Regions from separate parts of the Pseudomonas sp. NPDC087690 genome, predicted to be linked through region 2. Evidence: predicted binding sites of a transcription regulator. Region 2 holds the regulator's gene; each other region holds the start of a gene.

Region 1 (2,269 bases), on a different contig from region 2:
CCGCAAATAGAACAGGCCCCGACACAAGTGGCGGGGCCTGTAATGGTCACATCCGTGTGACCGTTCGCATGAACTCTAAAGTTGCGGCAGACGTATGGCTCGGCCCGTCTGTCGCGCCTTCTCCCGGTCCAGGCGAGAAGTCATGCCTTACTCGGCTTTGAGGCCGTCAGCGGAGACCGCTTTGACGCCTTTGATTTTCTTGGTGATGTTCACTGCGGTGGTTTTCTGAGCCTCGGTCACGGCTACAGTCGACGACAGCGAAACAACGCCTTTGTTGGTTTCTACTTTGATGTCGGTGCCTGGAATGCCTTTTTCGGTCACCAGGTCACTTTTGACTTTGGTGGTGATCCAGGTATCGGAAGTAGCTTCTTTAGCCTGGGTGACTTCACCGGCGGCCAGAGTCATTGGAGCCTGGGTGGCCTGGGTGGTTTGTGCGAAAGCGCCGGTCATGGTCAGGGTCAGCGCGGTAGCAGCAGCGGCAGTGATAGCGAACTTCTTCATACGAGTAACTCCTGTTTTTCTGGAAAGTCTGCTGGATTACTTGTCAGCAGGGTTACCGAGGTAGTTGCGAACGCTGTGCCAACTTTTTCAAAGACATAAAATCCTTATAAATCAATAATTTATGAATAATGAAAAAATCCGGATTCATGCAAAATGCATGACTCGGGGAATATTCACATGCAAGTTGCGGTTTTTTGAAAAGTTCCTAAGACGCTGAAATTATTGAAGCTTTTGTGAAGCGACAGGCAATGAAAAATGCCCCGCAAGTGCGGGGCATTGATTCGTTTGCAAGCGAGGATCATGTACCGCTGGCAGTACAACCTTTAGGCGAGTAGTCCGCTGACACAGTCGTTGCACATGACCATCCGTTGGCGGCGGTACGACTCAACGTAATCGTTTTGCCCAGCACCGGGGCCGGCGCATTGGCAATCGTGCACACGATAGATCCCGCCCCATCAGCCGCAGTCCCCGAAGCCGACAACGAGCAGTTGGAAGTCGTGGTTACCGCGTCGCCTTTGACAATGGCGAGCGTAGGATTGGTCCCTTGATTGATGGTGTCTTCAAACGGCACCTTGAGTGCGCTGATTTCAGCCAGGCCCGCCGTTACCTTCGAGCGCGCCTGATATTTCGAATACTGCGGCAAGGCGATTGTCGCCAGAATCCCGATGATCGCCACAACGATCAGCAGCTCGATCAGAGTGAAACCTTGTTGTTTTTTCATAGACACGCTCCATGCATGAGTCGAAATCTCATGATCTGAAAAGGACGCAGCATAGGCCATGCCAATGCACGCGAGACCCCGTGCATTGGATATGAAACGCGAGCAGCGCCGTTTCCTACAACCTGCAACCGCACTATCTGACACTTTTTGTCACCTGCACCTGGCGTGTTTGGCGCTGTCACTTGACTAGGCTATAAGTCATGAACTGCAAGCGTGCGGAATCCCCATGAATGACATCGCTCTGAGCGGTCTGGCCAAGCAATTGGTGCAGGCCGAACTGCTGACCGAAAAAAGCGCCCAGCAGGCCTGGCAGCAGGCCCAGCGCAACCGGCTGTCGCTGGTCAGTTATCTGGTACAGAACAAACTGGTGAAGAGCTCCCAGGTGGCCGAAATCGCCTCGGAGCATTTCGGCATGGCGTTCCTTGATCTCAATTGTCTGGACAAGGAAACCCAGCCCAAGGGACTGGTCAGCGAAAAACTCGTGCGCCAGCACCATGCCCTGCCCTTGTGGCGACGCGGCAACAAGCTGTTCGTGGGCATTTCCGACCCGAGCAATCATCAGGCGATCAACGATATCCAGTTCAGCACCGGGCTGAGTACCGAGGCCATTCTGGTCGAGGACGACAAACTCACCGATGCCATCGAAAAATTCTTCGACACCCACGCCAGCGGCCTGGAAGACATGGCCGACGTTGATCTCGACGGCCTCGATGTCGAAGCCATCGATGACAGCAAACAGGAGGCTATCGGTGGACTCGACGCCGATGATGCGCCGGTGGTGCGTTTCGTTCACAAGATGCTGCTCGATGCGATCAAGAGCGGCTCGTCCGACCTGCATTTTGAACCCTACGAGAAAAACTACCGTGTACGGGTGCGCACCGACGGCATGCTGCGCGAGGTGGCAAAGCCGCCGATCCAGTTGGCCGGGCGGATTGCCGCACGCCTGAAAGTCATGGCCAGCCTCGATATTTCGGAGCGGCGCAAACCGCAGGACGGGCGGATCAAGATGCGCCTGTCGAAGAGCAAGTCGATCGATTTCCGGGTCAA
Region 2 (2,269 bases):
AGGGTATCGGTGTGTTGATCACCGACCACAACGTGCGTGAGACGCTGGATATCTGCGAAACCGCTTACATCGTCAACGACGGTCAGCTGATCGCCGAAGGTGACGCAGAAACCATCCTGGCCAACGATCTGGTCAAGGAAGTCTACCTGGGTCACGAGTTCCGTCTGTAAGCATGCTGGTGCCCCCGGTGAGCTGCGAGGGCGCTGTATCGATGAAGCAGCCTTTTTATACGCTTTGATTGTTACAGCGCTCCAGGCAAGCACCTCGCCTCTAAGGTCTTCAGCGCTCGCTTGAGTGATGCGTCAATAAAGTTTTCTATCTTTTTATTGTTACAGCGCTCTAGGCAAACACTTCAGTTTCAGGCATATAATTTGCTTAAGTTTGGCGCTCCGGCGCCCTGTAGTGGATGGCGCATAGCGCCGGCGAATAAGGTGTTAAGCCCCTGCCATGAAACCATCGCTAGTCTTGAGAATGGGCCAGCAGCTGACGATGACACCGCAGCTGCAACAGGCCATCCGTCTGCTCCAATTGTCGACCCTGGATCTGCAACAGGAAATCCAGGAGGCTCTGGAATCCAATCCGATGCTCGAACGCCAGGAAGAAGGCGACGACTTCGACAATTCCGATCCGATGGCCGACAACGTCGAGCAGAAGCCCAACACCGAAATCCAGGAACCCTCCTATCAGGAAACGGCCCCGACGGTAGATAACCTCGAGGACGGCGAATGGAACGAACGCATTCCCAATGAGCTTCCGGTCGACACGGCCTGGGAAGACGTCTACCAGACCAGCGCCAGCAGCCTGCCCAGCAGCGATGACGACGAATGGGACTTCACCACCCGCACCTCCGCCGGCGAAAGCCTGCAAAGCCATCTGCTGTGGCAATTGAACCTGGCCCCCATGTCCGACACCGATCGACTGATCGCTGTGACCCTGATCGATTGCATCAATAATCAGGGCTACCTGGACGAAACCCTCGAAGAAATTCTCGAAGCTTTCGACCCGGAACTGGACATTGAACTGGACGAGATCGAAGCCGTCCTGCACCGCATCCAGCAGTTTGAACCGGCCGGTATCGGTGCACGCAACCTCGGCGAATGCCTGCTGCTGCAATTGCGCCAGTTGTCTGCCAAGACCCCGTGGCTGGCAGAAGCCAAACGCCTGGTCAGCGACTACATCGACCTGCTCGGCAGCCGCGACTACAGCCAGCTGATGCGCCGCATGAAGCTCAAGGAAGATGAACTGCGTCAGGTCATCGAACTGGTCCAGAGCCTCAATCCACGCCCTGGCTCGCAGATCGAGTCCAGCGAAGCCGAATACGTCGTCCCCGACGTCATCGTGCGCAAGGACAACGAACGCTGGCTGGTCGAGTTGAATCAGGAGTCGGTGCCGCGCCTGCGGGTCAACGCGCAGTACGCCGGTTTCGTGCGCCGCGCCGACACCAGTGCCGACAACACTTTCATGCGCAATCAGTTGCAGGAAGCCCGCTGGTTCATCAAGAGCCTGCAGAGCCGCAACGAAACCCTGATGAAAGTTGCCACCCAGATCGTCGAGCATCAGCGCGGTTTTCTCGAGTACGGCGACGAAGCCATGAAACCGCTGGTCCTGCATGACATCGCCGAAGCGGTCGGCATGCACGAGTCGACGATTTCCCGGGTGACCACACAGAAATTCATGCATACCCCGCGCGGTATTTATGAACTGAAATACTTTTTCTCCAGCCACGTCAGCACCTCCGAGGGCGGCGAATGCTCGTCCACGGCGATCCGCGCGATCATCAAAAAACTGGTTGCAGCGGAAAATCAGAAAAAGCCGTTGAGTGACAGCAAGATCGCTGGTTTACTGGAGGCACAAGGCATTCAGGTGGCTCGCCGCACCGTCGCCAAGTACCGCGAATCTCTCGGGATCGCGCCGTCGAGCGAACGCAAGCGGTTGATGTAAGCCACGTTACAGCGTTCCAGTGGCAGGCTATCCCGCCTGCCGCTTTATGCACTGGCAACGAAGGAGAAGCTGTATGCAAGTCAACATCAGTGGACACCAACTGGAAGTGACCCAACCTCTGCGTTCCTACATCGAGGAAAAACTCCAACGACTGGAGCGCCATTTCGACAAGATCACCAACGTGCAAGTCACGATGTGCGTCGAAAAGCTGAAGCAGAAAATCGAAGCCACCTTGCATATACCCGGCAGCGAAGTGGTCGCCAACGCAGAAGATACCGACATGTATGCTGCGATCGACTCACTGACCGACAAGCTGGATCGCCAACTC
Region 3 (2,269 bases), on a different contig from region 2:
TGAAAACGCAGCGCGTGCGGATCCTGCCAACGATTGCCGAGGCCATCGGCATAGTCACCGAGAAAACGTGGTTCGATGCAGGCCAGCGGAGCATCGAGATACTCCGGCGCACTCAGCAATTGCGCGGTGCTGCGGCGGTTCTCCGGGCTTTCTTCGATGAAACGGCTGGCTTCGAGGATCGCCATCACCAACGCTCGCGCAGTGTTGGGGTATTGCTCGACAAATTCGCGGGTGCAGCCAAGGACTTTTTCCGGGTGATCGGGCCAGATGGTCTGGCTGGTCGCCAAGGTAAACCCAAGATCCTGCTGCACCGCGCTGGCCGCCCACGGCTCGCCGACACAGAAGCCATCGATGCGCCCGGCCTGCAAGTGCGCGACCATTTGTGGCGGTGGCACCACCACGCTGTCGACATCCTGAAGTGGATGAATGCCCTGACTCGCCAGCCAGTAATACAGCCACATCGCGTGCGTGCCGGTGGGAAAGGTCTGGGCGAAGGTCAGTTTTGCGCGGCTTTGGTGCACGTGGCGGTCCAGCGCTTCAGGGCTGGTCACGCCGAGGTGTTGCAGGTTGTGGGACACATTGATGCTTTGACCGTTTTGATTGAGGCCCATCAGCACCGCCATGTCGGTCGGAGCGACGCCGCCAATGCCCAGATGCACGGCGTAAATCAATCCGTACAGACTGTGCGCCGCGTCGAGTTCACCGCTGACCAGGTTGTCGCGCAGATTGGCCCAGGATGCCTGGCGCTTCAGGTTCAGCGTTAGTCCGTAAGGCTGGGCAAAGCCTTGAGTGGCAGCAACGACAACCGACGCGCAGTCGCTCAACGCCATGAAGCCGAGGTTGATCGCAGTTTTTTCCGGGGCATCGCTGCCATTGACCCAGGCCAGTGGCCCTACCGAAGGTTCATTCATCCAACGCTACCTCGAAAAAAAGCGTCGCCACGGACTTTGCGCAGGCAAAATCCGGGACGACGCCATTGTCCTTGCCCGCCTGCCTTCATTGGCCTGCGCGCTGATAGCGAAGAGGGTGCAAGGCATATGCCAGTGCCAGTGATTTGCGCGTGCGCCTCGCGCGGTGGGTCGTTGCCCGGCTATAATCGCCGCCTCTTTTCGCCGCCCGAGTCATCGCCGCCCATGTACACCCTGGCCCGTCAGCTGTTGTTCAAACTTTCCCCGGAAACCTCCCACGATCTGTCGCTGGATCTGATCGGCGCGGGTGGGCGTTTGGGCCTCAACGGCTTGCTGTGCAAGGCGCCGGCGAAGAAGCCGGTGACGGTCATGGGGCTGGAGTTCCCGAACCCGGTGGGGCTGGCGGCCGGTCTGGACAAGAACGGCGCGGCCATCGATGGCTTCGCACAACTGGGTTTCGGTTTTGTCGAAATCGGCACCGTGACCCCGCGTCCGCAGCCGGGCAACCCGAAGCCGCGGATCTTCCGCCTGCCGGAAGCCGAAGCGATCATCAACCGCATGGGTTTCAACAACCTCGGTGTGGATAACTTGCTGGCGCGGGTGGCAGCAGCGAAATACAAAGGCGTGCTGGGCATCAACATCGGCAAGAACTTCGACACGCCGGTTGAGCGCGCGGTTGACGACTACCTGATCTGCCTGGACAAGGTTTACGCCCACGCCAGCTACGTGACGGTTAACGTCAGTTCGCCGAACACGCCGGGCCTGCGCAGCTTGCAGTTCGGTGATTCGCTCAAGCAATTGCTCGCCGATCTGGCTACGCGCCGCGCCGAACTGGCCTTGCGTCATGGCAAGCATGTACCGCTGGCAATCAAGATCGCGCCGGACATGACCGATGAAGAAACCGCGCAGGTAGCACAGGCGCTGATCGAAACCGGTATGGACGCGGTGATCGCCACCAACACCACGCTGAGCCGTGTCGGCGTTGAAGGCATGGAGCATGGCGACGAGGCGGGCGGTTTGTCGGGTGCGCCGGTGCGGGAGAAGAGCACCAATACCGTGAAGGTGCTGGCCGGTGAGCTGGCTGGGCGTTTGCCGATCATTGCTGCTGGCGGGATTACTGAAGGCAAGCATGCTGCGGAGAAAATTCTCGCGGGTGCGAGCCTGGTGCAGATCTATTCGGGCTTCATCTATAAAGGCCCGGCGTTGATTCGCGAGTCGGTCGACGCGATCGCCGCCCTGCGCTGATCCATAGACACCACTGTTCCCTTGTAGGAGTGAGCCTGCTCGCGATAGCTTTCTTTCGGTCACTTCATCAGCGACTGACAGACCGCTATCGCGAGCAGGCTCACTCCTACAGGTTA

Evidence for each region. Region 2 encodes sigma-54, which starts transcription at its own class of promoters, with help from an activator protein. Its sites were predicted from a motif close to ANTGGCATNNANNTTGCTNT; they were not measured.
Region 1: ACIPIZ_RS21245 (pilin) is a predicted target of sigma-54. The motif match lies at 1,269-1,288, and genes of this name have one in related genera.
Region 3: ACIPIZ_RS26305 (CmpA/NrtA family ABC transporter substrate-binding protein) is a predicted target of sigma-54. The motif match lies at 1,026-1,045, and genes of this name have one in related genera.

What each region holds. Positions count from the first base shown of each region.
Region 1 covers NZ_JBIUVX010000027.1:31,788-34,056, reverse strand. Annotated here, with positions in the region: gene ACIPIZ_RS21250 (BON domain-containing protein) at 148-501, opposite strand; gene ACIPIZ_RS21245 (pilin) at 800-1,222, opposite strand; gene pilB (type IV-A pilus assembly ATPase PilB) at 1,449-2,269, shown strand, end outside.
Region 2 covers NZ_JBIUVX010000005.1:18,898-21,166, reverse strand. Annotated here, with positions in the region: gene lptB (LPS export ABC transporter ATP-binding protein) at 1-170, shown strand, start outside; gene ACIPIZ_RS09400 (RNA polymerase factor sigma-54) at 448-1,941, shown strand; gene hpf (ribosome hibernation-promoting factor, HPF/YfiA family) at 2,015-2,269, shown strand, end outside.
Region 3 covers NZ_JBIUVX010000047.1:21,468-23,736, reverse strand. Annotated here, with positions in the region: gene ACIPIZ_RS26305 (CmpA/NrtA family ABC transporter substrate-binding protein) at 1-911, opposite strand, end outside; gene ACIPIZ_RS26300 (quinone-dependent dihydroorotate dehydrogenase) at 1,134-2,153, shown strand.